3 regions of the Kitasatospora sp. NPDC101235 genome follow, and region 2 is predicted to be linked to each of the others. Evidence: riboswitches for the same ligand, from Rfam matches in the RefSeq annotation. Region 2 holds a riboswitch; each other region holds the start of a gene.
What was found. Region 2 has a riboswitch for S-adenosylmethionine ahead of ACIRRH_RS02255 (aminotransferase class V-fold PLP-dependent enzyme). Riboswitches for the same ligand answer to the same signal wherever they lie in the genome.
Positions count from the first base shown of each region.

Region 1 (9,629 bases), on a different contig from region 2:
CGATCTCGGCGCGGATCTGGTTCACGCGGCCCGCGACCTGCTCGCTGTCGCCGCCACCGTCGACGATGGTGGTCTCGTCCTTGGTGATGACCACCTTGCGGGCGGTGCCCAGCAGGTCGATGCCGGCGTTCTCCAGCTTGAGGCCGACCTCCTCGGAGATCACGGTGCCACCGGTGAGGATGGCGATGTCGCCGAGCATGGCCTTGCGGCGGTCACCGAAGCCCGGGGCCTTGACGGCGACGGACTTGAAGGTGCCACGGATCTTGTTCACGACCAGGGTCGACAGGGCCTCGCCCTCGACGTCCTCGGCGATGATGACCAGCGGCTTGCCGCTCTGCATGACCTTCTCCAGCAGCGGGAGCAGGTCCTTGACCGAGCCGATCTTGGAGTTGGCGATGAGGATGTACGGGTCCTCGAAGGTCGCCTCCATGCGCTCCAGGTCGGTGGCGAAGTAGGCGGAGATGTAGCCCTTGTCGAAGCGCATGCCCTCGGTGAGCTCAAGCTCCAGGCCGAAGGTGTTGCTCTCCTCGACGGTGATGACGCCTTCCTTGCCGACCTTGTCCATGGCCTCGGCGATCAGCTCGCCGATCTGGGTGTCGGCGGCGGAGATGGAGGCGGTGGAGGCGATCTGCTCCTTGGTCTCCACGTCCTTGGCCTGGGCGAGCAGCTGGTCGGAGACGGCCGCGACGGCCTTCTCGATGCCGCGCTTCAGGGCCATCGGGTTGGCGCCGGCGGCGACGTTGCGCAGACCCTCGCGAACCAGGGCCTGGGCGAGCACGGTGGCGGTGGTGGTGCCGTCACCCGCGACGTCGTCCGTCTTCTTGGCGACCTCCTTGACGAGCTCCGCACCGATCTTCTCGTACGGGTCCTCGAGCTCGATCTCCTTGGCGATGGAGACACCGTCGTTGGTGATCGTGGGGGCGCCCCACTTCTTCTCCAGCACGACGTTGCGACCCTTGGGGCCGAGCGTGACCTTCACTGCGTCGGCGAGCTGGTTCATGCCACGCTCAAGGCCGCGGCGAGCTTCCTCATCAAAGGCGATGATCTTGGCCATCTGAAGTGGTCCTCCGGGACACGGTCGACTGCTCGGACCAAGGGGTGCCCGCGACGGACGGCCCTGGTGTGCGGGGGTCCATTCCCCTACCGCTCCCGGGGGCCTCACCGACCCGGTCCGCTGTCACTCTCACGCTGTGAGTGCTAACGCAATGATTAGCACTCACCGTGGTCGAGTGCAAGCCCAATCGACAACCCGCGAGCCGCCGCCGGGGCCGCCCGGGAACGCCGACGGGCCCGTACGACACGTGTCGTACGGGCCCGTCGAGAAGCGAGTGGTCACCAGCCGAGGGCCGCGCCGAGCTCCTGGGGTCGGAAGGAGGTCAGACCGCCGCGCGAACCATGTCCGCCTGCGGGCCCTTCTGTCCCTGGGAAATCTCGAACTCGACCCGCTGGCCCTCCTCGAGGGTGCGGTAGCCGTCCATCTGGATCGCGCTGTAGTGGACGAAGACGTCCGCACCACCGTCGACCGCGATGAAGCCGTAGCCCTTCTCCGCGTTGAACCACTTGACGGTGCCCTGAGCCATTCCGAACTCCCCTAGTGCTGTGCTGGCCCTTCACGTGCCCGCAGGTCGCGGGCCCGGGTTGGTTAGAAGGCCGGCCCGGGGAACCCCCCCTGGGCGCAGCCGTGCACGCCGCAACCCTCCGCGCGGAGCGCCGAGCGGCTTCCGGTGAGCGGGTGATTGCGTCGACCGCCGCTGAATGTATCCGGATCGAAGCCCTCTGCAACAGGGCCAGCCGCCGGTAATTCCACCGCGGCGTCAACGGACAGGACGGGCTGAATCGGGAAAATCTCGGCATTCCACGCCGGACATAGCGGACGAATTACCCAAATCACCGCGGTAATTCTGACATCTGCCTGACATGTTTCACGGGCCGCCGCCAGCGGCGGGAGATCCCCGGGCCGAGCTCTGCGGAGGCCGAAAGGGAAACCCTGTTCCCAGCCGAGCCACACTCTACTCCGACTCGACCCGGAAATATTCCCGCCGGAATGCAGGCGGTCGCCCACGCATACGGAGAGCGGAATTCCGTACGCGCGGGCGACCGCGGGTTCTCCGGACGGCTCAGCAGCCGCCGGCCACCGCCGGGATGATCGAGATGCCGGCGCCGTCCTTCACCTCGGTCGCCAGGCCCTCGGCGAAGCGCACGTCGTCGTCGTTCACGTAGACGTTCACGAAGCGGCGCAGCTTGCCGGTGTCGTCCAGGATGCGGGCCGAGATGCCCGCGTGGTTCTTCTCCAGGTCGGCGATGACCTCGGCCAGGGTGGCACCCTCGGCGGCCACCTCGGAGGCGCCGCCGGTGTAGGTGCGCAGGATGGTGGGGATGCGGACGTTGGCGCTCATGACTCTCCTTGCGGGGGCGGGGTCTGTCGGGGTGGTTCAGAGGGACGCGAGGCCGGCGTCGCGGAACGAGTCCAGCGTCGGGCGGATGACGGCGGTCATCCCGGCGTCGGAGACGGCGTCCAGGGTCTTCAGGCCGTCGCCGGTGTTGATCGCGACGGTCTCCTTGGCCGGGTCCAGCTGCCCGGTCTCGACCAGCTTCTTCAGCACGCCGACGGTCACCCCGCCCGCGGTCTCGGCGAAGACGCCCTCGGTCCGCGCCAGCAGCCGGATCGCCGCCACGACCTCGGCGTCCGTGACGTCCTCCACCGCGCCACCGGTCCGGCGGGCGATGTCCAGCACGTACGGGCCGTCGGCCGGGTTGCCGATCGCCAGCGACTTGGCGATGGTGTCCGGCTTGACCGGCTTGATCACGTCCCGGCCGGCCTTGAACGCGGCCGACACCGGCGAGCAGCCCTCGGCCTGGGCGCCGAAGATCCGGTACGGCCGGTCCTCGACCAGGCCGAGCCTGATCAGCTCCTGGAGACCCTTGTCGATCTTGGTCAGCTGCGAGCCCGAGGCGATCGGGATCACGATCTGCTCCGGCAGCCGCCAGCCGAGCTGCTCGCAGATCTCGTACGCCAGCGTCTTGGAACCCTCGCCGTAGTACGGCCGCAGGTTCACGTTGACGAAGCCCCAGCCCTCGCCGGCCGGGTCGCCGATCAGCTCCGAGCAGAAGCGGTTCACGTCGTCGTAGTTGCCCTCGATGCCGACCAGCTCGCCGCCGTACACCCCGGCCATGACGACCTTGCCCTGCTCCAGGTCGTGCGGGATGAACACGCAGGACCGGAACCCGGCCCGGGCCGCCGCCGCCCCCACCGCGCCGGCCAGGTTGCCGGTCGAGGAGCAGGACAGCGTGGTGTACCCGAACGCCCGGGCCGCCTCGATCGCGCACGCGACCACCCGGTCCTTGAACGAGTGCGTCGGGTTGCCGGAGTCGTCCTTGATGTGCAGCTGGGCGGTGAAACCGAGCTCCCGGCCCAGGTTGTCCGCCTTGACCAGCGGGGTCCACCCCGGGTTCAGGTTGGGCTTCGAGGCCACGTCGGCCGGAACCGGCAGCAGCGGCGCGTAGCGCCAGATGGACGCCGGACCGGCCTCGATCCGCTTGCGCAGCTCCTCGGCGCCCTCGCTGCCGAACTCGTAGGCGATCTCCAGCGGGCCGAAGCACTCCAGGCAGGCGAAGCTGGGACCGAGCGGGAAGCGGGTGCCGCACTCCCGACAGGACAGCGCGGCGGCGGGGCCGAGGTCGACGGGTGGGAGTCCCCCCGGCCGAAGGCTGGGGGCGGGTGCGGCGCCGGAAGGGGTCGTCTCGGTGATAGCCATGACGGCGAGGCCTCTCTCCTCATCTTCCCCGTGGCGCGGTCGCGACACGGGCCGGAATTGGCACCTGTCCCGCCGGGGCCTGTCGACGACAGCCGCGCGAGAAGGTTGCCGGGACGTCAACGGGCCGTTCCCTCAGTCCCTCTGGATGAGCTTGTGAAATTGTGGTGGTGCTCAACGGCGACCCCGGCGTGCAAAGGTCCGACCGCTGTACGAAGACTGTATCCGAAGGCGTCAAACCCGAACGGGACCGTCCGCCACGCGAGATGACCCGTCCCACCCCACCCCGCCGAGGAGACCTCCGTGCCCGCCGAACCGACTCCCGAGCTCCTCCCGCAGGTGGCGTCCTGGCTGCGCCGCCGCTCCTGGAGCGCGGCCGACCGGCCGGTCCACACCCTCCTCGCCGCCAAGGAACGCACCGGCCGCACCGTCAGCGTGGTCCTGCCCGCCCTGGACGAGGAGGCCACCGTCGGCGACATCGTCCGCACCATCCGCCGCGAGCTGATGGAACGCCTCCCGCTCGTCGACGAACTCGTCGTCGTGGACTCCGGCTCCACCGACGCCACCGCCGCCGTCGCCGCCGAGGCCGGCGCCCGGGTCGAGCACCGCGACGCCATCCTGCCCCGGCTGCCCGCCGTCCCCGGCAAGGGCGAGGTGCTCTGGCGCTCGCTGCTGGTCACCCAGGGCGACATCGTCTGCTTCATCGACGCCGACCTGCGCGAGTTCGACCCCGCCTTCGTCTCCGGCATCGTCGGCCCGCTGCTGACCGACGACTCCATCCAGCTGGTCAAGGCCATGTACGACCGCCCGCTGGAGTCGGAGGGCGCCGTCCTGCCCGCCGGCGGCGGCCGGGTCACCGAACTCGTCGCCCGCCCCCTGCTCAACCTCCACTGGCCGGAACTCGCCGGCTTCGTCCAACCCCTCGGCGGCGAGTACGCGGCCCGCCGCTCACTGCTCGAACGACTGCCCTTCCCCACCGGCTACGGCGTCGAACTCGGCCTCCTGGTCGACGCGTTGGAGCTGGTCGGCCTGGACGCCCTCGCCCAGGTGGACGTCGGCGTCCGGCACCACCGCCACCAGGACGGCCAGGCCCTCGGCCGGATGGCCGCCACCATCTACCGGACCGCCCTGGAACGCCTCGACCGCACCCACCGCCTCAAGGCCTCAGCCGACCTCGTCCACCCCCACCTCACCCAGTTCACCCGGAACCCGGAGACCCACGCCTTCACCGCCCACACCCACCCGGTGACGGCCCTGGAACGCCCTCCGATGCACACCGTTCCCGAATACGTGAAGCGCCGCACTGACGGGTGACAGACCCGAGCAGTGCGGCCGCTGCGATTCCGCCGGTTACCCCGGCGGTTGGTTTGCGATGTCCGCCAACCGGCAACATCCCAACCGTGACTCCTCCCCCTCTCGACGAGGAGGCTTCCCACTCGACCCCTGCGGAGCCTCGTGACTCCTCCCCCACGCGAACGCGGGGGCTTCTCACTTGGGTCCGTCAGACCCTCATGACAGCCAAGCCCTGACCGCTGCATATCGCAGGTCTCCGACTGTACGGCTGCGCCGCGCTCCGCTCCGCCGTAGGCTCGGAATCCACCCCAACGGGTGAACGGGCAGACCCAGAAGAGGATTCATGGCCGATTCATCGACCAACCGTTCGAGCGCGACCGGCACCGCCCCCGTCCTGGTTGCCTCCAACCGGGGACCGGTGTCCTTCAGCACCGCCGACGACGGCACGCTGACCCTGCGCCGCGGCGGCGGCGGTCTGGTCTCCGGCCTCTCCGCCATCGAGGACCCGAACGCCGTCTGGGTCTGCGCCGCCCTCAACGACTCCGACCGCAGGGCCGCGGCCGGGGCGCCCCACGGCCGCCTGGACCTGGCCGGCCACGAGGTCGGCGGCCAGGCCGTACGGATGCTGGACATAGACCCGCAGACCTTCTCCCGCGCCTACAACGGCGTCGCCAACTCCACCCTCTGGTTCGTCCACCACCTGCTCTACGCGACCCCCACCGCACCCGCCTTCGACGCCGGCTTCCGCACCGAGTGGGCCGCCTACCAGGCCTACAACGAGGCCTTCGCCGAAGCCCTGGCCGCCGAAGCCGCCCCGAACGCCGCCGTCCTCGTCCAGGACTACCACCTCTCCCTGGTCCCGGCCCTGCTCCGCGAAGCCCGTCCCGACCTGCGGATCGGCCACTTCTCGCACACCCCCTGGGCCCCGCCCGAGTACTACCGGCTGCTGCCCGACGACGTCGCCCGGGCCGTCCTCACCGGCATCCTGGGCGCCGACCGGGCCTGCTTCCTGACCCACCGCTGGGCCCGTGCCTTCGCCGCCTGCTGCGAAGACCTCCTTGAGGCGACCGTCGACCACGACGCGCTCACCGTCACCTTCGACGGCCGCACCACCCTCCCCCAGCCTTCGGCCGGGGGGACCCCCACTCGGCGAACCACACTCCCCCAGCCTTCGGCCGGGGGGACCCCCACTCGGCGAACCACACGCCTGGGCGTCCACGCCCTCGGCGCCGACGCCGACTTCCTGCGCGAGCGCGCCCACCGCCCCGACGTCGACGAACGCCTCGCCGCCCTCCGCGAGGCCGTCGGCGACCGCCGCACCATCGTCCGGGTCGACCGCACCGAGCTGAGCAAGAACATCGTCCGTGGCCTCCAGGCCTACCGGCACCTGCTCCGCACCCGCCCCGAGTGGCACGACCGGGTGGTGCACATCGCCTTCGCCTACCCGTCCCGCACCGACCTGGCCGAGTACCGGAACTACACCGCGGCCGTCCGGGACCTCGCGGCCGCCATCAACGACGAGTTCGCCACCCCCACCTGGCAGCCGCTGATCCTGCACGTCGACGACGACTTCCCGCGCTCCCTCGCCGCCTACCGCCTGGCCGACGTCGCCCTGGTCAATCCCATCCGCGACGGCATGAACCTGGTCGCCAAGGAAGTCCCCGTGGTCTCCGACCACGGCTGCGCACTCGTCCTCTCCCGCGAGGCCGGCGCCCACGCCGAACTCAAGGACGACGCCCTCACCGTCAACCCCTACGACGTCATCGCCACCGCCGACGCCCTGCACGCCGGCCTCACCATGAGCCCGGAGGAGCGCGCCGACCGCACCAAGCGCCTGACCGCGGCGGCCACCGCGCTCCCCCCGCAGCAGTGGTTCCTGGACCAGCTCAACGCGCTGTGAGCGCCTCCCCCAAGGCCCCCAGCAGCTCCACCACACCCTCCGGCCCGGCGACCACCAGGTCCGCCCGGTCGGCCAGGTCCCGCACCGGCGCGTCCCCCACCGCGCCGGCGCACACCAGCACCCCGGCCACGCCTTCGCCGCGCAGCTTCTCCACCGCGGCGAAGGCCGCCACATCCCCCAGATCGTCCCCCGCGTAGAGCACCGAACGAGCCCCCCGCTCCCGCAGGAACCCGGTCAGCGCCGCCCCCTTGTCCACCCCCGGCGGCCGCAGCTCCAGCACCAGCCGCCCGGGCTCCACCACCAACCCGTGCTCGGCCGCCAGCTCCCCCACCGGCGCCCGCAGCAGCTCCAACGCCTCCTCCGGCGCCGCCGTCCGCCGGGTGTGCACGGCCACCGACCGCCCCTTGTCCTCCACCCACGTCCCCTCGGGCGCCCCCACCCGCTCCAGCACCCCCGGCAACACCGCCCGCACCCGAGCGACACCCGGATGCACCTCCGGAGCCGAAAGCTCCCCGTCCTCCCACCGCTCGGCCCCGTAGTGCCCCAGCACCACCACCCCCGGCAGCCCCGCGAACCCCCCGTACTCCACCGCCAACCCGGCCGGCCGGCCCGTCACCACCACCACGGCCCCCACCACCGGCGCCAGCCGCCGCAACGCCCCCACCACCCCCGGATGCGCCCTCGCCTGCCCCGGATCCGCCACGATCGGCGCCAACGTCCCGTCGAAGTCCAACCCGATCACGGCATCCCCGGGCGCCGCCAGAATGGCCCGCACCCCGTCCCGCCCCGCCTCGGTCCCCGGCACGAACATCTCTTCAAAGCCCATACCGAAGCCCCTACCCCGGAGCGTCCCCCTCCGCACTCGCCACCCCCCGCAGCCGCCCCCTCCCCTGGCCTCCCGAGCGCCCCCGGTCAACGAGCCGCCCGCCGGGCCTCCCGCACGCGCCGCAACCGGTTCACCAGAACCGGCGCGTGAGCCAACGCCTCCTCCCGGTCCAGCAAGGCGTTCAGCACCTGGTAGTACCGGGTGGAGGAGAGCCCCAGCTCCTCCCGGATCGCCCGCTCCTTGGCCCCCGACGTACGCCACTGCCGCCCCTCCAGCGCCAGCACCGCCCGGTCCCGCTCACTCAGCTCGCCCACCGGAAGCACCTCCGTCCACCGCTACGGAGTGTCATTCTCCCGCGTGACCCCGACACACACTGCTCGCCCCACCGTGCCGCCACCCCCACTAACGTCACCCCCATGACCACGCCCAGCTTCGCCATGCACATCCCCACCGCCGACCTCGAACCCGACCCGCTCGACCCGTCCCAGATCGTCTCCGGCACCCCCGAGGTCACCGGCAAGGTGCTGTCCGAGTCCTCCGACGGCCGCCACCTGCGCGGCCTCTGGCAGATCACCCCCGGCGTGGTCACCGACGTCGAGGCCGACGAGATGTTCGTGGTGCTCAGCGGCCGGGCCACCATCGAGATCGAGGGCGGCCCGACCCTGGAGGTCGGCCCCGGCGACTGCGCGGTCCTGCGCGAGGGCGACCGCACCACCTGGACGGTCCACGAGACCCTCCGCAAGGCCTACGCCATCACGCTCCCCTGACCGGCGACCGGCGCCCCCGCCGGGGCTGAGGCCCACCGCGAACCCCCAGCCCCGGCACCGGAACCGTCCCCAGCCCCGGCCCGACCCGGTCCTACTTACGGACCTCCGCCGCTTCCTTCACCGCCGCATCCTGCAACCCCCCGAGCACCTGCTTCGGATCCCCCGTCACCGCCTGCCCGATCCCGGCCTTGATCCGGTTGCTGACCTCGCCCCAGGCCGGGTCCCCGAACGGGTAGAAGCTCGCGTTGGTCAGCCCGACCGCGAACTGCTTGAGGTCCTCGTGCTTCGGGTCCGACGACATCTGGCCGAACGCGTCCTGAGTGACCGGCAGGAGGTTGTACTGCTCGTCGAACTTCAGCTGGTTGTCCTTGTCGTAGACGAACGACAGGAACTTCTTGATCTCGTTCTTGTGCCCGTTCGCCTTGAACGCCATCATCCAGTCCGCGACCCCGAGGCTCCCGGTCCGCCCCACCCCGTCCTTCTTCGGGATCGGCGCCGTCCCGAAGTCGATCTTCCCGGCGGCCGCCATCCGCAGCAGCGTCGGATGCCCGTTCAGCATCGCGACCTTCCCCGCGGCGAAGTCCTGGAACACCGGGGTGCGGTTCATCGTGCCCGGGTTCGGGTACGTCAGCCCGGTGCTCACCAGGTTGCTCTTCAGCCAGCCGAAGGTCGCCTGGTTCTGGGCGCTGTCGATGGTGTAGTTGCCGACGTCGTCGGAGATGCTGCCGCCACCGCTCAGCGTCCAGAGCATCGACTCGGCCGGCGCCTCCTCCGGCCCCAGCGGCAGCCCGTACGGGGTCACCCCCGGCACCTTGGCCTTGATCTTCTCCGCGTCCTGCCGCAGCTCGTTCCAGGTGGCCGGCGGCTGCGTGATCCCGGCCTGCCGGAACACCGCCTTGTTGTAGAAGAGGACACGCGACGAGGACACGAACGGAATCCCGTACTGCGTCCCGAGCACCTGCCCGGCGTGCGCGAAGTTCTCCAGGAACCTGGCCTGGGTCTCCACCGAGAGCACGTCGGAGGCCGGGTACAGCCGGTCCGCCGCGACCTGGTCCGCGAAGCCGCCGGTCTGGAGCAGGTCCGGCGACTTG
Region 1 is NZ_JBIWNZ010000014.1:151,920-161,548, forward strand. It holds gene groL (chaperonin GroEL) at 1-1,054, opposite strand, end outside; gene ACIRRH_RS23770 (cold-shock protein) at 1,377-1,580, opposite strand; gene ACIRRH_RS23775 (MoaD/ThiS family protein) at 2,118-2,396, opposite strand; gene thrC (threonine synthase) at 2,433-3,755, opposite strand; SAM riboswitch class I at 3,772-3,907, opposite strand; gene ACIRRH_RS23785 (glucosyl-3-phosphoglycerate synthase) at 4,056-5,066, shown strand; gene ACIRRH_RS23790 (trehalose-6-phosphate synthase) at 5,389-6,945, shown strand; gene otsB (trehalose-phosphatase) at 6,932-7,771, opposite strand; gene ACIRRH_RS23800 (DUF3263 domain-containing protein) at 7,858-8,085, opposite strand; gene ACIRRH_RS23805 (cupin domain-containing protein) at 8,188-8,538, shown strand; gene ACIRRH_RS23810 (extracellular solute-binding protein) at 8,630-9,629, opposite strand, start outside.
Region 1: linked by a shared signal. The riboswitch ahead of thrC (threonine synthase) and the one ahead of ACIRRH_RS02255 (aminotransferase class V-fold PLP-dependent enzyme) in region 2 are both predicted to bind S-adenosylmethionine.

Region 2 (9,629 bases):
GGTGCAGATCTTGGAGTAGGCGAGGATGCCCTCGAAGCCCAGCTCCTTGGACTTCTCGTCCTTGATGTCCTCGGGCGCGATGCGGACCAGCATCAGGGCGTCCTTGGCGATCCGCTGCTGGAAGTCCTCGCTGTGCGTGGACAGGCCCTCCGGCATGGCGAACGTGAGCGAGCCGACGATGATGTCCTCGGGCTTCATCGGCTGCATGGTGTTCATGTTGATGAGCTGCAGCGGCTTGGCCTCGGTCGCCTCCTTCCAACCGGTCTCCTTGAGCTTCTTCTCGGGAAGCGGGCCAAGGTCACGGAGCAGGACCACGCCGGAGAGCGGGACCAGCGCCATGGAGCCGATCAGGGTGTTGCGGATCATCTTGCGGCGGCCGAAGCCGGACTCGGCGGCACCGGTCCTGAACTGCTCGATGACGTCGGCACGGACCTCGTCGGAGGCCTCGATCGGGTGACGCTCGGACGGCATCTCGACGTCCGACATCAGGGTGCGAGCCCAGTGGACCGCGCCCGCGCCGATCATGAACAGCGCGACGCCCAGGGTCAGACCGAGCGCGAAGTTCAGCGCGCTGATGTGACCGAGCGGGAAGACGTAGACGATCTGGTCCGGGTCGATGGCCACGTACGAGGCGATGAAGCCGATGGTGGCGAGCATCGAGATCACGAACATCAGCGAGACCTGGCGCTCGGCGCGCTGGGCGGCCCGCTCGTCGATGTCGGTGCGACGGGGCTCGTGGGCCGGCAGGCCCGGGTCGGCGAACGGGCTGCCATGGTCGGCCACCTCGCCGGCGGAGCCGTGCGGCTCCGGGAGCTTCTCTTCTGACATGTCGTGGCTCATGACTTCTTGGCCTTGGTGGTGTGGGCGGCGACCCAGATCGCGACCGCGATGAGCGTGCCGAGGCCGAAGATCCAGCCGAACAGACCCTCGGTCACCGGACCGAGACTGCCCAGGGTGAGACCGCCGGGGTTGGGCTCATCGTTGGTGGTGTGGCGGACGAAGGCCACGATCTGCTTCTTCTGCTCCTCGGGCATGGTGGTGTCCGGGAACGACGGCATGTTCTGCGGGCCGGTCTGCATGGCCTCGTAGATGTGCTTGGCGTCCACGCCCTCGAGCGACGGGGCGGACTTGCCCTTGGTCAGGGCACCACCCTGGCCGGCGAAGTTGTGGCACTGGGCGCAGTTGGTGCGGAACAGCTCGCCACCCTTGGAGATGTCCTCGGGGTTGGTCGAGGTGAACTGCTCCTCCTTCGGGGTCACCGGGCCGGGACCGAGGGAGGCGACGTAGGCGGCGAGCTGGTCGATCTCGGCCTGCGAGTAGATGTTCTTCTTGCGCGGGACCTGGGCGCCGGGCTGCTGGGCCGGCATGCGGCCGGTGCCGACCTGGAAGTCGACAGCAGCGGAGCCGACGCCGACCAGGCTCGGACCGTCACTGCTGCCCTGGCCGTTCAGGCCGTGGCAGGAGGAGCAGCCCACGGCGAAGAGCTTCTTGCCCTCATCGATCGCGAGCGACTGCGCGGCGACGTCGGCCTGCGCCTTGTCGGCGGGCGCGAACGCGGCGTACAGCCCCCCGGTTGCCGCCAGGGCGAGAAGTAGGACGACCAGCGCCGCCAATGGGTGGCGCCGTCGTGCGGAGAGCTTTTTCACGGAATAACCCCGGTGTCAGGATCTGGTCGACTGGTGGGTGCACCCGGCGGCCGGTCTGGCCGGCACGAGGCTGCCCGTCTAGGGCTGCGCGCGCGGTCGGTCGGTGGGAGCGTCGGCACCGGCAGAAGCGGCCCGTCGCCGGTGAGGGCGGGGGCCGCTGCCGGTGGCCAGCGACCTGATCAGCTGGTTACTTGATCAGGTAGATGGTCGCGAACAGGCCGATCCACACGACGTCGACGAAGTGCCAGTAGTACGACACGACGATCGCGGCGGTGGCCTGCTCGTGCGTGAAGCGCTTGGCTGCGTACGTCCGTCCCAGGACCAGCAGGAAGGCGATCAGACCACCCGTCACGTGCAGCCCGTGGAAGCCGGTGGTCAGGTAGAACACCGTGCCGTACGGGTCGGAGGACAGCGAGAGGCCGTCCTTCTTGACCAGCTCGGTGTACTCGAAGACCTGGCCGCCGATGAAGACCGCGCCCATGGCGAACGTGAGGATGAACCACGCCCGGAGCTTCTTCACGTCACCGCGCTCGGCAGCGAACACGCCGAGCTGGCAGGTGAGCGAGGAGAGCACCAGGATCGTGGTGTTGACCGAGGAGAAGGGCACGTTGAGGGCGTGGGCCTTCTCGGTCCAGAACTCCGGCCCCTTGACGGAGCGGAGCGTGAAGTACATCGCGAAGAGGGCCGCGAAGAACATCAACTCGGAACTGAGCCAGACGATCGTTCCGACGCTGACCATGTTCGGCCGGTTGACCGATCCGTGCGCGTGCCCGGTTTCTACTGCTGTTGCTGTCGCCACGACGGACATTATGTCGGTCCCTTATTCCGTCTTCACGTCGGGGGGTGTCCCTCGGAGTGTCCGGTGCGTGCGGTATGCCCGCTTGGGGGTCGACGGGGTGTCCGGACGGGGGCTGAGCAGCGGCGCGTCCCTTTTCTGATGGTTCCTCGGAGGAGCCTACGACCCCCTTGCCCGGCGCGTCGCTGCACGGTCGGAGTAGCCGCGGGAGATAAGGGGGAGACGCCTCGGGTCGGCCGTACGGGTGGACCGGGCGGGGTCGGGTGACGGGCCGTCCTCCGGGTGGGTGAGCCCGGGACACGGCGGCTCGGGGAGGAACGTGTGCGAGGGGGACTCGGCGGAGGGTGATCCGGAGTAGCATCCGGATCAGGCGAACGTGGTCCGGATCACACTTGAGGGAGCAGGGCCCATGGCGTACACGACCGATGAGACGCTCACCGTCCTCGTCTACAGCGACGACCGCAACACCCGTGAGCAGGTGCTGACGGCGCTCGGCCGCCGGCCCGCCGAGGATCTTCCGGAACTGTCCTACCTGGAGTGCGCGACCACCCCCGCGGTGCTCAAGGCGCTGGAGAAGGGGGGAGTGGACCTCTGCGTGCTGGACGGCGAGGCCGTTCCGGCGGGTGGGCTGGGCCTCGGGCGCCAGCTCAAGGACGAGATCTACGGCTGCCCGCCGGTGCTGGTGCTGATCGGGCGGCCGCAGGACTCCTGGCTCGCCGCCTGGAGCCGGGCCGACGCCGCCATCTCCCACCCGGTGGACCCGGTGGCGCTGGCCGAGGCGGTCGCCACCCTGCTGCGGACGCGGCTGGCGAAGCGGACTCCGGCAGTCCGCTGAAATCCGCTCCGGCAGTTAGGAAATACAGGGGTAGAAGCGGCCCCTTCGCTCGATAGGCTGGCTCCATCCGTACGGACGTCCCCCTGGAGTGGGGAACCGACAACAGCTGGAGTCAGCCATGGTGAACGTGAACCCTGCGAACGGCGGTAGCGACCCCGCGCAGGTGGTCCGCACCTGGCCGGACCTCCTGGCGGCACTGTTGCAGGGGGACGACCTCGACCGCTCGTCCACCGAGTGGGCGATGGACCGGATCATGAGCGGCGAGGCGTCCCCGGTGCAGGTGGCCGGGTTCATGATCGCGCTGCGGGCCAAGGGCGAGTCGGTCGAGGAGATCGCCGGTCTGGTCGACGCGATGTACGCGCACGCCGAGCCGCTGGAGATCCCCGGCCCGGCGGTGGACATCGTCGGCACCGGCGGGGACCGGGCGAAGACCGTCAACATCTCCACCATGTCGGCGATCGTCGCGGCGGCCGCCGGCGCCAAGGTGGTCAAGCACGGCAACCGGTCGGCCTCCTCCGCCAGCGGTTCGTCGGACGTGCTGGAGAAGCTCGGGGTGGCGCTGGACCTCTCCTCCCGGCGGGTCGCCGAGGTGGCCGAGGAAGTCGGGCTCACCTTCTGCTTCGCGGCGAAGTTCCACCCCTCGATGCGGCACGCGGCCACCGCGCGGCGCGACCTCGGGGTGCCGACCGCCTTCAACATCCTCGGCCCGCTGACCAACCCGGCCAAGGTCACCGCGCACGCCATCGGCTGCTTCGACACCCGGCTGTCCGGGCTGATCGCCGGGGTGCTGGCCCGGCGGGGTGCGACGGCGCTGGTCTTCCGCGGTGACGACGGGCTGGACGAGCTGACCATCACCACCACCTCGCAGGTCTGGCTGGTGCGCGACGGAGCGGTCACCGAGACCACCTTCGACCCGCGGGACGTCGGCATCGAGCTGGTCGGCATCGAGGCGCTGCGCGGGGCGGACGCCTCGTACAACGCCGAGGTCGCGCGGCGGCTGCTGGCGGGGGAGCACGGGCCGGTGCGGGACGCCGTCCTGCTGAACACGGCGGCGGCGCTGGTCGCACTGGACCTGGGTGACGCACCGCTGACCGAGCAGCTGGCGGCCGGCATGGAGCGGGCCGCGAAGGCGATCGACTCCGGCGCCGCACAGGACCTGCTGCGGCGCTGGTCGGAGGCCACCAGCCGGATCTGAGACGGCCGTTGGGGAGCCCGTGCCGGTACGCCGGCGCGGGCTCTTCGCGTGCTGTCCGGATGCCGGACGCCCGTTTGACCACCCGCTGGACGCGGCCTAGAGTCTTCGCCAGGTCATGAGCGACAGCGTCAAGCCCCAGCTGGCTGTCCGGCAACCCTCCGTCCGTGGCGGGGTGCCCTGGGTGAGGACCGGGTCGCCACGGCAAACCGTCCGTGCGGCAAGCGCGGACGCCCGACGACTGGCACTCCCGGGGGTCCCTACACCCCTGAAGGAGTGCATCCTCATGTCCCTCTCCACCGAAATCTGCGCCCCGCTCGCCGTCCTCGGCGCCGACGTCGAGGTCCCGCTCGCCAGCGGTGAGAGGGTCGGCTACGCGGCGCTCGACTACGCGGCCAGCTCGCCGGCGCTCCAGCGGGTGTGGGACGACGTCGCCGCCTACGCGCCGTACTACGGCAGCGTCCACCGCGGCGCCGGGTACCTCTCGCAGCTGTCCACCGACCTGTTCGAGCAGAGCCGCCGCACCGTCGGCGAGTTCCTCGACCTGCGCGAGGGCGATCAGGTGGTCTTCACCCGGGCCACCACCGACTCGCTCAACCTGCTGGCCGCCGCCGTTCCGGCTGGCACCCGGGTGTTCGCCTTCGAGACCGAGCACCACGCCTCGCTGCTGCCCTGGGCGCACGCCGGACTGGACGTGACCTACCTGCGGGCGCCGCGCTCGCGGGCCGAGGCGGTGGCCGCGCTGGAGGCCGCGCTCGCCGAGGCGCCCGAGGGCCCCAAACTGCTCTGCGTCACCGGCGCCTCCAACGTGACCGGCGAGCTGTGGCCGGTCGCCGGGCTCACCGGGACCGCCCACCGCCACGGCGCCCGGGTGGTGCTGGACGCCGCCCAGCTGGCGCCGCACCACCGGGTCTCGGTGCGCGAGCTGGACGTCGACTGGATCGCCTTCTCCGGCCACAAGATCTACGCGCCGTTCGGCGCCGGGGTGCTGGCCGGCCGGGCGGACTGGCTGGACGCGGCCGAGCCGTACCTCGCCGGCGGCGGGGCGACCCGCACGGTGGCCCGGGAGACCGACGGCTCGGTGGCCGTGCAGTGGCACACCGGCCCGGCCCGGCACGAGGCCGGCTCGCCGAACGTCATCGGCGCCTACGCGATCGCCTCGGCCTGCCGGGCGCTGACCGAGGCCGGCTTCGACGCGCTGGAGGCCCGCGAGCAGCAGCTGATCGCCCGCCTGACGGCCGGGCTGGCCGAGATCCCTCAGGTCAAGGTGCTGAACCTGTTCGGCGCGGATTCCACGCGGGTGGGTGTGCTGTCCTTCGTCGTCCGGGGCTGGAACAGCTCGCACTTCTCGGCCGCGCTGTCCGCCGAGTACGGCATCGGGGTGCGCGACGGCCTGTTCTGCGCCCACCCGCTGGTGCGCACGCTGCTCGGGGACGAGGCCCCGGCCGTCGAATCGGCGTGTGGCGCTCCCGATCCCTCGCTGCCGGGCGAGCGCAGCCTGAACGCGATCCGGGTGAGCTTCGGCGCCGGGACGCCGGACGAGCACGTGGACCGCTTCCTGACCGCCGTCCGGGAGCTGGTCACGGACGGCGCGGCCTGGAGCTACCGCAACGAGGGCGGGCGCTGCGTCGCGACCGCGCAGATCGACCGGGGCCGGCGCGAGGGCTGATCGCTACTCGTCCAGGCCGAGGGCGAAGGCGGCTTCCAGGTCGTGCTGGGAGTAGGTGCGGAAGGCGATCTGGGTCTCGGTGTGGGCCACACCCGGGACCTTGTTGAGCCGGCCCGGGATGACCTCGGCCAGGTCGTCGTGCCGGCGCACCCGCACCATCGCCACCAGGTTGTAACCCCCGGTCACCGAGTAGACCTCGCTCACGCCCTCGATGGCGGCGATGGACTCGGCGATCTCCGGGATGCGGTCGACACTGGTCTTGATCAGGACGATGGCGGTGATCACAGTTCGGGCTCCTTTGTGGGGTGCCGCCAGCGTATCGGGCGTCGGCCCGGTCGTCGCGGGGGGTGGCGGACCACGGTGCAGACGTAGAGGAACCCGGCCGAGAAGCCGATCACGTGGACCAGGTACGCCACCCCCGGGCCGGCCGAGTGCATCGACCACCACTGCAGGGCGAACCAGAGGCCGAGCACCAGCCAGGAGGGGAAGCGCAGCGGCAGGAAGAGCAGCAGCGGGACGAGGGTGGTCACCCGGGCCCGGGGGTGGAGGCGCAGGTAGGCGCCGAGGGCGGCGGAGATCGCCCCGGAGGCGCCGATGAGCACCCGGGTGGAGTTCGGCGAGTGCGCCTCGGCGAGCGCGAAGCCGTACGTGGTCAGGCTGCCGGCGGCCAGGTAGAAGACGGCGTACCGGGCCCGGCCCAGCCGCCGTTCGACGGTGGGGCCGAAGACCTGGAGGAAGAGCAGGTTCCCCAGAAGGTGCAGCCAGCCGGCGTGCAGGAAGAGCCCGGTGAGGACGGACAGGGCCGGGTGCTTGCCCGGGGTCGGGGCGGTCGGGCAGCCGGGGGCCGGGTCGGGGGCCTCGGCGAGCTGTCCGGCGGTCAGCGCCCGGCCGGCCAGCACCTCGGCCGGGATGGCGCCCCAGCGCTGCTCGTACCGCTGCTCCGCGCAGAGCCGGGTCTGGCCGGTGCCGTACAGCGGGTTGAGCCCGGCGGCCGGGCCGAGCAGGAAGACCAGGATGTTGACCGCGATCAGCGCGTAGCTGACCACCGGGACGGTCGCCGCCGGGCGGCCGCCCGGGGCGGCGGTGTGGTCGGGGGCCGCGAGCGCCATGTGGCCAAGCATCCCTCCGGGCGCCGCAGGTGACACGGCGGTTTACGGCAGGTGGACTAGCTCGGTTGTTCGGGCAACCGGTGGTCGCGATGGTTGCCCCAGGCAATAGGCTTGGGGCGGGCATTCCCGCCTCCCGCCGCCGATGCCGGGGCTCCGGGGGGAGCGCCTAGCCCACACAGGGACCACCCGAGAGGACCCCCGATGACCGTCCCCGCCCTGACTGCCGAGACGCGCTGGCGCTGCACCCTGTGCGGCAACCTCACCCGCTTCGACGTGACCCGTACCGCGCGGGTGACCGAGTTCCTCCACTTCGACCTGGCCGGCGAGTCCAAGGTCGAGGAGACCGAGGTGCTGAGCGAGACCGTCGAGTCGGTGCGCTGCCGCTGGTGCAACGCGGTGGACCAGGTCGAGCTGGTGGCCCGGCCGGGTGCCGAGGGGCCGCAGGACCCCGCCGAGCAGGGCTGATCCCCGCCGGTGCGACGGGTGGGTGCGCGGCGCACCCGCCCGTGCCGCACGGGACAATACAGAAACAGGACGCACGGAGCGTGACGACAGGGGCGGCAGCGGCCGTGCCCGCTGGACCAGGATCGGAGCCGAGGACGTGGTGGACGCAGCGAAGGAGCCCGGCGAAGCCCAGGGGCTTCAGCCTGCTGCGGCCGAGGCCTCGGCCGAGGCGGCGAACGACTCCTGCGAGCCCGCGGCGGAGCCCGGCGCCGAGAAGCTCGACCGGCCGCTGCCCGAGGGCGTGCGCCGGCGCGTGGTCGGGCTGGCCTCGGACGCGCTCGGCGGGCTGCCGTCGACCGAGCTCCCGCAGGGCCTGCGCCAGTACGTCAAGTTCACCCCGGCGCGACGGGCCAAGTACGCGGCCACCGCGCTGGCGGCGGCACTGGAGGCGGAGCCTGCCTTCCGGGTACGGATAGCTGAGCGGCTGCGCCTGGGGCAGCCGGATCTGGTGAAGGCGCTGGAGTCGGGCACCGTCCCGGGCGCGGCCGATCCGATGGACGTCGCGGCCGCCGCCTACCTGGTGCGTTCGCCGGGCTGGAGCCGGCTGGTGGCCGAGGTCGGCGAGGAGGCCGAGCGGGCCGGAGCCGAGGACGCGGCCGCGGAGGCGGCCCGGCTGGTGGAGAAGCTGCAGGCCGAGCTGGCCGAGGTGCGGGCCTCCGCGCGGGCGGACCTGGACCGGCAGCGGGCCGAGTCCGACGGCGTCCGCAAGGAGGCGGAGTCGCTGCGCAAGAAGGTGCGGTCGCTGGAGAGCGACACCCGCCGGGCGCAGGCCGAGACCCGCCGGGTGGCCGGCGAGCTGGAGGCCGTGAAGGCGCAGGCCGCGGCCGAGCGCGGCGCGGCCGAGACCGAGGCGCGCAGGCTCAGGCACCGGGTCTCCGAACTGGAGAACGCGGTCGAGCAGGGCCGCCGGTCGGCCCGCGAGGGGCGCAGCGTCGAGGACATGCGGCTGCGGCTGCTGCTGGACGCCGTGCTGCAGTCGGCCCAGGGACTCCAGCGGGAGCTGGCGCTGCCGGTCTCCCAGATCCGCCCGGCGGACCTGGTGGAGGCGGTGGTGCCGGGGGCGGCCTCCCCGCACGACGTGGCCCGGCGCGGGCTGGCCGAGGACGATCCGGCGCTGTTGGACCAGCTGCTGGCGATTCCTCAGGTGCACCTGGTGGTGGACGGCTACAACGTGACCAAGACCGGTTATCCGACGCTGCCGCTGGAGCAGCAGCGTATACGGCTGCTGGGCGGGCTGGCGATGCTGGCCCAGCGCACCCAGGCGGAGGTCACCTGTGTGTTCGACGGGCAGGACCTGGACGTCCCGGTGATCATGGCGCCGCCGCGCGGGGTCCGGGTGCGGTTCAGCCGGACCGGGGAGACGGCCGACGAGCTGATCCGCCGCCTGGTGCGGGCCGAGCCGCAGGGCCGCCCGGTGGTGGTGGTGTCCACCGACCGGGAGGTCGCGGAGGGCGTGCGGAAGGCGGGCGCGCGCCCCGTGGCGTCGGTGCTGCTGCTGAACCGGCTGGCCCGGCCCTGATCCCACCGGGCCGCATGATGCCTGGTCAGGAGCGGTTCCGAGGCGGTGCGCGGCTTCCGTGAAGTCGGTGTGGAAAGCGGAGTTCACGCCTTCGGGGGAGTGGCAAAACGGATAGATCTTCACTAGGGTCTGGCGTCAAACCTATTTTCTGGAACCTCATCCCATCGGGTGAGTCCGATGAAAGAAGGAGCCGGTCCCTTGGCCTCCCACCGCCGTCCCAAGCAGCCGAGCCGCGCGCGGATCTCCGTGCTCACCGCTGCTGCTGCGACTGCGGTCGCCCTCTCCGCCCAGGTGGCCGCGCACGCTGCGCCGCAGCCGAACAAATCGGACGTCAAGGCGCAGATCGACCAGCTCCAGGA
Region 2 is NZ_JBIWNZ010000001.1:471,972-481,600, forward strand. It holds gene ACIRRH_RS02230 (ubiquinol-cytochrome c reductase iron-sulfur subunit) at 1-828, opposite strand, end outside; gene ACIRRH_RS02235 (c-type cytochrome) at 837-1,646, opposite strand; gene ACIRRH_RS02240 (heme-copper oxidase subunit III) at 1,834-2,454, opposite strand; gene ACIRRH_RS02245 (hypothetical protein) at 2,852-3,277, shown strand; gene trpD (anthranilate phosphoribosyltransferase) at 3,396-4,472, shown strand; SAM riboswitch class IV at 4,584-4,702, shown strand; gene ACIRRH_RS02255 (aminotransferase class V-fold PLP-dependent enzyme) at 4,756-6,138, shown strand; gene ACIRRH_RS02260 (Lrp/AsnC family transcriptional regulator) at 6,142-6,423, opposite strand; gene ACIRRH_RS02265 (rhomboid family intramembrane serine protease) at 6,420-7,247, opposite strand; gene ACIRRH_RS02270 (hypothetical protein) at 7,449-7,712, shown strand; gene ACIRRH_RS02275 (NYN domain-containing protein) at 7,849-9,270, shown strand; gene ACIRRH_RS02280 (NlpC/P60 family protein) at 9,469-9,629, shown strand, end outside.

Region 3 (9,629 bases), on a different contig from region 2:
CAGCGGCTCGCCCTGCCACAACTCCAGCGCCCGGTTCAGCAGGTCGCGCGCCTGCTGCGGCTCTCCGGCGGCCGCCGTGCGCTCGGCCTGTGCGGCCAGCTCCTCCGCCTGCGCCGCGTCCACCGCGTGCTTGGGCAGCACCAGCCGGTAGCCGTCCCCGACCGAGGTCAGCACGGTCGGCGCGTCCGGCTCCTCGCCGTGCAGGATCTTGCGCCACCGCCAGGCGTAGGTGCGCACCGTCGTCATCGCGGTGCCCGGCGGCTCCTCACCCCACAGGGCGTCGATCAGATCGGTGGCACTCGCACCGTGTCCGGGCCGGAGCAGCAGCACCGCCAGCATGGCCTGCTGCTGGGGGCTGCCCACCTTCAGCACGGTCACCCCGCGCTGCGCCCGCATCAGACCCAGGACCGAGAACCGGAAATCATCCATTCCTGCACCTGCCCGCCTCATGTGCTCGCCCCCGCCCGCGCACGTGCCGCCCCCCGAATTGATGAGCCCCTATCAACCCACGGCACCCGGTGGGATGTCGAGGGATCGTCGACCCGGCGGTGATCCGGTGTTGATCGGCCGTCACCACAATCGGTGGTGTGGCGCCCGCAGTCGGCCCGGCACCAACCGTCGGACCCGCCACGTCCCCGGCCGCCCGGCCGCCGTCCGGGCGACCACCACGGCTCTCGGAGGCGGACGCCCATGAACACCGACCTGCTCCACCGGCTGCTCGACGTCGACCCGGTCGCCGGACCGGTCGAACTGCTCCACCGTGCCCGCGGCGACCGCCACCTCCCGTACCTGGTGCTCGCCGCGCTCGCCCGGGACGGCGTCCGGATGGGCGAGCACGCCCGGGCCGAGCTGCGGCGCGCCCGCGACCGGGCCGACTGTTACGCCAGGGTCGCCCGCGAGCTCGCCGACGCCACCGGGGTCCGCCCGATCCGCGACCTGCCGCTGGCCGGCTACTACCCGCCCGACCTGCCCCGGCCGCTGGGCGGGCTCAGCCTCGTCAGCCCCACCGAGGCCACGCTCTGGCAGGCCGTCAACCGGCTGGTCACCGACCACCCGGTGGAGTCCGTGGAGGTCACCCTGCTCGGCGAGCGGCCCCGGCACACCGCCGTCACCCTGCGCTGGCCGGCCGAGGACCCGCTGCTCGACCCGTGGTACGAGGTGCGGGTCGCGACCGCCGCGCTCACCGGCGACCTCGCCACCGTCCCGGTCCGCCCCTACCTGGCCGCCGACGACCACGTGGAGTGCCTGATCGCCCTCGCCGAGGAAGGGCTCGGGCGCGCCTTCCTCGCGGGCGACGTGATCGACGTGGCCCACCTCGCCGGGCAGCCCTTCGAACCCGTCGAGACCGCCGCGGTGGTCGCCGCCTACCGGCTCGCCCCGGAGGCCGCGGCCCTTCTCGACCTCGCCGCCGAGCACGTGCCGCTGGGCTCCCTGCGGGACGTGCGCACCGTCCTGGAGGCCGAGGTCGCGCCCGAACTGCGCCGCCGCCGGACCCTCGCCCGCCCGCTCCGGCCCCGCCACGGCACCCTGCTGCGCCGCACCGTCATCCGGCACCAGTGGGACGAGGCCCTGCTGCTGCCGGCCGGCGACGCCGGCCTGCTGCTCACCCCGGTCGCCGACTACCTGCTCGGCCCGGAGGGCACCCGGCCGACGGCGGCCGAACGCGCCGCCGCCCTCGCCGCCCTGCGAGCCTGGGACACGACCGCCCCCGGCAGCCCGGACCCGGCCCGGTGCACCGGCCTGTCGGAGCCGCGCCACCGCTGAGCGGCCGCAGGCGTGGGTGGGGGCTTGGCGACCAGCCCGGGGAATCTTGTATGGTTCCAGGCGAATCATCCAGAGGGGTGGAGGGACCGGCCCTACGAAGCCCCGGCAACTCCCCGGTCGACCCGGCGTCCGAAGTACGCGCCGTGCCGTCCGGGATCAGTGCCAACTCCGGCCTGTCGCCACTGTGGCGCGGGAAAGATGAGGAGACACGGTGCTCTCTGTGCTGTCCTTCGCCCGGGCGCTTCCCGCCCCGGCGCTTTCGCGTACCCGTCTCGTGCCCGGCGCAGGCAATCGGCCGACTTCTGCGGCCCGTCCTCGCTGACCACCCCCCGGCTCCCCGCCAGGAGCCGCCGTGAGCAGCGCCCACCCGCTGCTCCCGGGCCTTGAGACTGGAGTACCCCACCCATGGAGAACACGAGCGGCGTCGGCGTGCTCGACAAGGTCACCTCGATCCTCGGCGTCCTGGAGGCCGGTCCCGCCACCCTGGGCGGCCTCGTCGCCGCCACCGGCATGGCGCGGCCCACCGCCCACCGGCTGGCCGTCGCCCTTGAGCACCACCGCCTGGTCAGCAGGGACATGCAGGGCCGGTTCATGCTCGGCCCCCGGCTCGGCGAGCTCGCGGCGGCCGCCGGCGAGGACCGGCTGCTGGCCGCGGCCGGATCGGTCCTCACCCAGCTCCGGGACGTCTCCGGCGAGAGCGCCCAGCTCTACCGCCGGCAGGGCGAGGTCCGGATCTGCGTGGCCGCCGCCGAACGCCTCACCGGCCTGCGCGACACGGTTCCGGTGGGGATCACCCTGCCCATGAAGGTCGGCTCCGCCGCCCAGGTCCTGCTCGCCTGGGAGGAGCCCGAGCGCCTCCACCGCGGCCTGCAGGGCGCCCGGTTCACCGCCACCGCCCTGAGCGGCGTACGGCGCCGCGGCTGGGCCCAGTCCGTCGGCGAGCGCGAGCTCGGGGTCGCCTCCGTCTCCGCGCCGGTGCGCGGCCAGTCCAACCGGGTCGTGGCCGCCGTCTCGGTCTCCGGTCCGATCGAACGGCTCACCCGCCACCCCGGCGCCCACCTCGCCCAGGCCGTCGTCGAGGCGGCCCACCGCCTCACCGAGGCCCTGCGCCACCCGTGACCGGCCCGCCCGGCCGGGGCGTACCTCCGCTGCCCCGGGCTCAGGCCCGGGGCAGCAGGACGGTGCGGGAGGGGCGGGGTATCCGACTGATCACCGCGCCGATCAGAGTGCCGATCGACACCCCGAACACCGCCGACACGGCCGTCAGCACGGACTGCGCGCCGTTGCCGACCTCGATCTGCGCGGTGTTCAGCAGGCCGAAGGAGCCCGGCACCACGATCCAGAACGCCGGGAGGTAGAGCACCTGCCAGAGCGGACCGCCCGGCAGCCAGTGCACCAGCGTGGCCGTGGCCGCGGCGGTGACCGCGCCGGCCAGGCCACCGATCGCCGCGCCGTGCGTCGACCCCACCACCACCTGGACCGTGACGCTCACCGCGATCACCACGACGATCCACGGGACGGCCGAGGGCGGGGTGTTCACGTTGACCACCACCCCGAAGACCGCGAGCGCCAGCCCCAGCCCGATCACCCACCAGCTCGGCCTGGCGACCTGCACGTCGGCCAGCGCGGTGGCCGGCATGCCGGCCGCGGTCGCGGCCGCGGCCACCCCGGCGAGGAACAGCGCCAGCTGCACCGCGCCGGACACCAGCCGGGCCGTACCCGCGCTGGCCGCACCCGCGGCGATCTCCGACAGCCCGGTGACGAGCAGCCCGCCCGGCAGCAGGATCGCCAGCGTGGCCACGATGGTCCGCAGCGGGCCGTCCAGCAGCGAGGCCCGGGCGAGCAGGAGGACCAGCAGCGCGACCAGGAACCCGGCCGTGACGGGAAGCAGCGGACGCAGGTACGGCAGCCGCCGGGCGAGCACGGTCAGCCCCACGACGATCAGCGAGCCGAGCCCGGCCGCCAGCACGTTCGCCGCCGCCGGCTGCAGGAAGAGGCAGACCCCCACCCCGACCGGCAGCGCCCCGAGGTCCGCCACCCACGCGGGCCGGCGGGCCGGTGCCCGCCGGATTCCCTCCAGCTCGGCGAGCGCCCGTGGCCCGTCGAGCTCGCCCGCCCGCAGCCGGTGCACCAGGTGGAGGACGTCGGCCGTCTGCTCGAACCGCAGGGCGGTGCCGACCGGCTGGAACCGGGTGGCCTCGTCCGCCCCCAGTGCGACGAACAGCCCGTTGGTCAGCGCGGCGACCCGCACGTCCGGAGCCCCCAACGCCCGCCCCAGTCCGCGGAGTTCCTCCTCGACGTCATGGACGGGCAGGCCACCGCCCAGCAGGGCTTCGCCCAGTTCGAGCAGCAGGCGGCGGAGCGGGTCGGGCGGGGCTTCGGTGCCCCGGACCAGGGGAAACGTGCTTGGCATGGCAGGTATCGTCCCATCCCGCCCGATTCGGTCCGACTGTGCCCCGGTCTGTTCGGTTTCCCGCCGCGCGCACGCCGTCCGCCGGCGACGGCCGGCCCGGGACACGAGTGCGTGTCCCACCCCGCATCCGACCGCCGGCCAGTAGCATCCCTGTGAACCTCTTTGGGATGCTTTCCGGTGAATCGGCGACGGTTCGACCGTGCGCAGGAAGACCGTCCGCCGCCGTTGGGGGAGATGTGACCGTCGTCGCCGCCGTGGCCCGCTCCACCCGGGTCCGGCCGCTCTCCGCCGCCGACCTGCTGGCGGAGGCGGTCGCCCGGGCCGGGCTCTGGGAGCGGCTCGCCGAGCGGGCGCACGGCGACCCGGGGGCGGTCGCGGTGCTGTTGACACCGGGCACCTCCGCGTACGGCGACCCGGTGACCGCGGTCAGCGCCGCCCTGGTGGAGCACCTGATCGACCTGCTGCACGACCGCGGCTACCGCGACGCCACCGTCGGCGCCGCCCGCTGCGGCCCGGACACCTGGCTGGCCGGCCCCGGACTCCCCGAAGCCTGCCGCCGCCTCGGCTACGGCGGGCGCACCCCGCAGGGCAACGCCTACCGCGTCGTGGACCTGTCGGAGGAAGTCGGGCCGGCCGGGTTCCCCGACTCCTCCGTGCTGCACGGCAGCGGCCTGGCGCGCAGCTGGCTGGACGCGGGCTTCCGGATCAACATCGCGAAGAACAGCACCCACCCGGAGTTCGGCTACGCCCTGTGCCTGGCCAACCTGTTCGGCGTGCTCCCGCAGGACGACAAGCACCACCACTACCGCGCCCGACGGGACGGCGCCGAAGTCGTCGTGGACCTGCTGCGCTCCCACCCGCCGGACTTCCACCTCATCGACGCCGTGGTGAGCAGCCACGGCTGCGCCGGATCGCACGTCGGCAGGCCCCTGCGGACGGAGACGGTGATCGCCGCGCCGGACGGCGTGCTGGCGGACATGGTCGGCGCGCTGCTCATGGGCGTCGACCCCGTCTCGTCGCCGCTCAACGCGCGGGTGCTCAGCGACCGGGGCCTGCCGGACGCCTACCGGATCGACGGCGACCTGACGCCCTACCAGGGCTGGCGCAACCCGCCGAGATCGCTGGTCGAGGCGGTGCGCCGACTCGCTCCCGACGGGCGGGCCCACCGGCTGTTCAGCGTCGCCGCCTGGCACGTCGCCCCGGGCACGGCGGTCACCGACCCGGCCCTCGCCCGGCTCTCCCGACTCCTCACCTCGCTGATCCGCGCCGCGGACGCGAACCCGGCGGCCGCCGCCGCCCTGTGCGCGGTGGTCGGCGCGGCGGCGTCGGCCTCCTCCACCGTCCGCGCCTGGCGGACCGGGAACGCCAAGGACGACCTCCGGCGCCGGGACGTCTCCCTCGCGGTCGACCCGGACGCCTACACCCACGAGGACTACGACCGGATCACCGACCTCCTGCGGCCGCTGGAGACGGTGATCGACGCGCTGCCCGCGGACGCCTGGCAGATGCGGTGGCAGCACGTGGGCCACTCGATCCTGTTCGGCTGCGAACGCACCGTCAACGCGCCGTACCGGGAGTTCGTGCGGCGGGTCGACATCAGCCGGTCCATCAGCTACATGACCGACTACCTCGGCGGACGGGTCCACGTGGTGTCCCGTGACGCCCAGGGGCGGCCCGTCCGCCAGATCGAACGCAACCTGTACCTGGCGCAGCCGAACTACCTGGCGTACTACGGCGGTCCGCCCATCGACGTCTGCAAGCTGGAGTCGGTGGACTACGGGGAACAGCGGCAGCGGATCTCCTGGCGGACGGTCAGCAGCCCGAACGGGTCCGCCGAGTACGACGACGGCTCGGTGACCTTCCTCCCGGCGGACGGCGGCGTCCGGACCCGGATCGTGATCCGGGTGCGCCAGCGCTTCACCCTGCCGCTGACCTGGCAGGTGATCCGCCCCGACACCCGGCCCAAGCTCAGGGACCCGCTGGTGCAGGACTCCTACCAGCGCTTCTTCACCCGCACCCTCGACAACTTCGAGGCGCAGTACGAGGGGCGTCCCTACCGGATCGGCCGGCCCTGGGAGGAGTCCGACGACCTGGAGGCATCCGAGCTGCCCACCCAGCGGCTGACCGAGGCCGCCCGGATGCTGCGGACCGTCGCCTCGCAGACCCTGACCGTGCCGACACCGCCGGGGCGGCTGGGGCCGGACGGCTTCTGGCACGTCGCGCCCGGCGACCTCCCGACCCGCTCCCCCCTGCTGGAGGAGTTCCGCGAGTCGCTGCGCCCGGCGGTGGCCGGCTTCTGGCAGGGACTGCGCGAGGCCGCGGCCCGGGACCGGCGGTCGAGGCGGACCCCGTGAGGGCGGGCGTGACCGGTGCCAGCGGGCTCGTCGGGTCCCAGGTGGTGCGTACGCTGCACGCCGCCGGTCACGAGGTGCGGGCACTGGTGCGCCGCAGCAGCGACCTGCGGCAGCTGCACGGCCTGGACGTGCCCCTGGTCAACGCCGACCTGCGCGACCCGCTCAGCCTGCGGTCCGCGTTCGAGGGCTGCGACACGGTGTTCCACTGCGCCGCCCTGTTCGCCTACTGGGACACCGACCGGGAGGAACTGGCCAGGGCCAACGTGGAGGGCACCTGCGAGGTGCTGCGGGCGGCGGCGGAGGCGGGGGTCCGGCGGGTGGTGGTGACCTCGTCGTCCATCACCTGCGGCTCGTCGGGCGGCCCGGTGGCCCGGGACGAGCAGTGGACGCCCGGAGAGGAGTACCTGCCGGACTACTTCGTCACCAAACTGGAGCAGGAACGGACGGCCTTCGCCCTGGGCGCCGAACTCGGCCTGGAGGTGGTGGCGGCCTGCCCGACCATCGTGGTCGGCGGCCCCGACTGGCGGCTGGTGCCCAGCAACGCGCTGATCACCCGGTACCTGGCCGACTCGCTGCGCACCACCTATCCGGGCGGCTGCAACATCGTCTCCGTCCGGGACGTCGCGGCCGGCCACGTGCTGCTCGCCGAGCGGGGCCTGCCCGGGGAGCGCTACCTGCTCGGTGGTGAGAACTGGGCCTGGCGGACCATCCACCAGACCGTCTCCGAGCTGTGCGGTACCCGTGGGCCATGGGCCACCGCCAGTCACACAGGCGCGTACCTGGCGGCGACGCTGGGGGAGATCCGCGCGGTGCTGACCGCACGGGCCCCGGCGACCACCCGGGCGGAGGCCCGGACGATGGGGCGTTTCTACTGGTACCGGCACGACAAGGCGGCGGACCTCGGCTACCGGCCGAGGCCCGCGCGGCAGGCGCTGGTCGAGGCGCTCGGCTGGCTGGTGACCAGCCCGCACCTGTCGGACCGGGTCAGGTCCGGGCTGCGGCCGCATCCGGAGGTGACGAGCGCGCGGGAGCTGCTTCCCCGCCCGCTGGAGGACGGCGGCCCGGCGCCGCGCTGACCCTCACTTCTTCGGCCTCCCGGGGCCGGGCGAACCGGGGGGTTTCCCGTCCGTCCCGTCGTCGTCGCCGGTGTCGTCACCGTCCGTGGCGTCGACGTCTCCCCACGCGGTCCTGCCGAGGTGGTCCCGCAGGCGCTGCTGGTGCTCCCGGGTGACCTCCGCCATCCGCCGGGCGTAGTCGATGCCGAGCCCGCTCAGCTCCAGGGCGAACCTCAGGTCCTCGTCGGCGACGAACCTGCAGTACTCGCTGTAGACCTTCCCCCAGGCGAGCCTGCCGGTGGCCACCCCGGCCGTCAGCTCCGCCCAGTCGCCCCACATCGTGGTCTGGAGCTCGGCGATCGTGGCCGCGGTGGACCGGAGGTGTTCCCAGCCCGCTCGGAGTTCGTCGTTCAGCTGTTCGGGGGTCTCGGGGCTCATGGCCACTCCTCAGGTCGGGTTTCCGGTACGGGCCGGCTGCGGGCTCAGCAGCGTGCTGTGGTGGAACCCCAGGCGGGGATCGGTCCAGACGGGCAGCTCGGGCAGGTGGGTGCGCAGCTCCGGCATCTCGACCCGCAGCCGCACGGTGTTGGCCGGGTAGTCGTACACGGTGATCGTGTTGAGCCCCCGGTTGGCGGTGAACAGCAGGGACTGGTCGGCGGAGAGCTGGCAGGCGTAGATCCCGTCGATGAGCGTGCCGCGGGTGACCCGCAGGGCGCCGACGAAGTGCTTGCTGCTCGGGCCGGGCGAGCCCCGGGTGAAGGCGTCGGTGACCTGCCGCGCCGCCTGCCGGGCGGAGCGCAACTGGGCGGCCAGGCAAGGGCGTTCGTCAATCACGCGGTACGAGGCGAAGTCGGCGAGGTCGATCATGACGATGGTGCCGCTGCCGCCGTTGCAGTAGATCAGCTCGCGGTCCGAGACGCAGACGTCCGAGTTGATGTGCGCGGGGACGCTCTGTCCGCAGGCCCAGTGGCGCAGGATCTGCCCGGTCTCGGCGTCGATCTCGTACACGTACTCCTTGAAGTAGGCCATGGCCCACTCGTGCCAGTCCCGGCCCTCCTGCGGCAGCACCCGGAAGGAGAGCGCGTAGAACCGGTCGTCGCTCGGGTGGCAGGCCACGTGCCAGCAGGTCGTCGGCAGGCCCACCCGGCGGGCGACGCGCTTCTCCAGGTCGAAGATGCCGACCTCGGCCGCTTCGCCCCGGCCCGGGTGGTCCATACCGCCGTAGACGATGTACCGGCCGGAGGCGGTGCGCTTCATGGCGTGCGGCAGCTTGAGTCGGTGGTCGCCGATGCGCTGCGCCTCGGTGGGGCGGTCCAGGTCCAACAGCCACAGACCGTCACCGATCGCGGTGATCCCGTGGGTGCCGTCCAGCCACACCATGTGGGTGCTGCTCTTGATGGCCGCGTCCGGGGGTTCGAAGCGCAGGGCGGAGACCCGCTCGCTCTCGTCCAGCGACTGGACGTCGTAGAAGAGGAGTTGCTGCCCGGCGTTGCCGAGGAACCCGAACTTGTGGTCCGGGGTGACGCTGACCGCATGGCCGCCGGCCACACCGTCGTAGTACTGCACCCGGTACGCGTACTCTCCGCTGTCCGGGTTGTAGCGGAAGACGCAGACGCCGGCCGCGCCCTCCAGGCCGTTCATGCCGTTCCCGTCCAGGGCGATGTGGAAGGCGTAGGGGTAGGTGACCATCTGGTTCGTGTCCTCCATTGATCATCGTAGGAGGGGCACGGATTGATCGCATGCGGGGCTCCTCCCAGGGGTGGGGTGCGTATACAACCCATGTGTGCGAACCTGATGAAGGGGCTTCGTAACCAGGTTGTTACGGTAGGTGATTGCCCTCCGTTCGACTGGAAATCCATCACGGGAAGGCAGGTTGATCTCCATGATGCCCGCACAACCGACAGGCACACTGGCGTATGAGGAAGCGAGGGCCTTCGAAAAAACAGAGCCGGCGACAGTGGTGACGGTCGCGCAGGAAAGTGCCCCCATCGGTTCTTCCGGCAGTCAAGGGTTCCACGTTTTCACTGTTTCGCTGACCGCAAC
Region 3 is NZ_JBIWNZ010000005.1:95,915-105,543, reverse strand. It holds gene ACIRRH_RS11030 (AfsR/SARP family transcriptional regulator) at 1-429, opposite strand, end outside; gene ACIRRH_RS11025 (hypothetical protein) at 691-1,764, shown strand; SAM riboswitch class I at 1,827-1,969, shown strand; gene ACIRRH_RS11020 (IclR family transcriptional regulator) at 2,170-2,883, shown strand; gene ACIRRH_RS11015 (threonine/serine exporter family protein) at 2,924-4,177, opposite strand; gene ACIRRH_RS11010 (DUF362 domain-containing protein) at 4,414-6,531, shown strand; gene ACIRRH_RS11005 (NAD-dependent epimerase/dehydratase family protein) at 6,540-7,607, shown strand; gene ACIRRH_RS11000 (hypothetical protein) at 7,611-8,024, opposite strand; gene ACIRRH_RS10995 (hypothetical protein) at 8,034-9,293, opposite strand; gene ACIRRH_RS10990 (hypothetical protein) at 9,460-9,629, shown strand, end outside.
Region 3: linked by a shared signal. The riboswitch ahead of ACIRRH_RS11020 (IclR family transcriptional regulator) and the one ahead of ACIRRH_RS02255 (aminotransferase class V-fold PLP-dependent enzyme) in region 2 are both predicted to bind S-adenosylmethionine.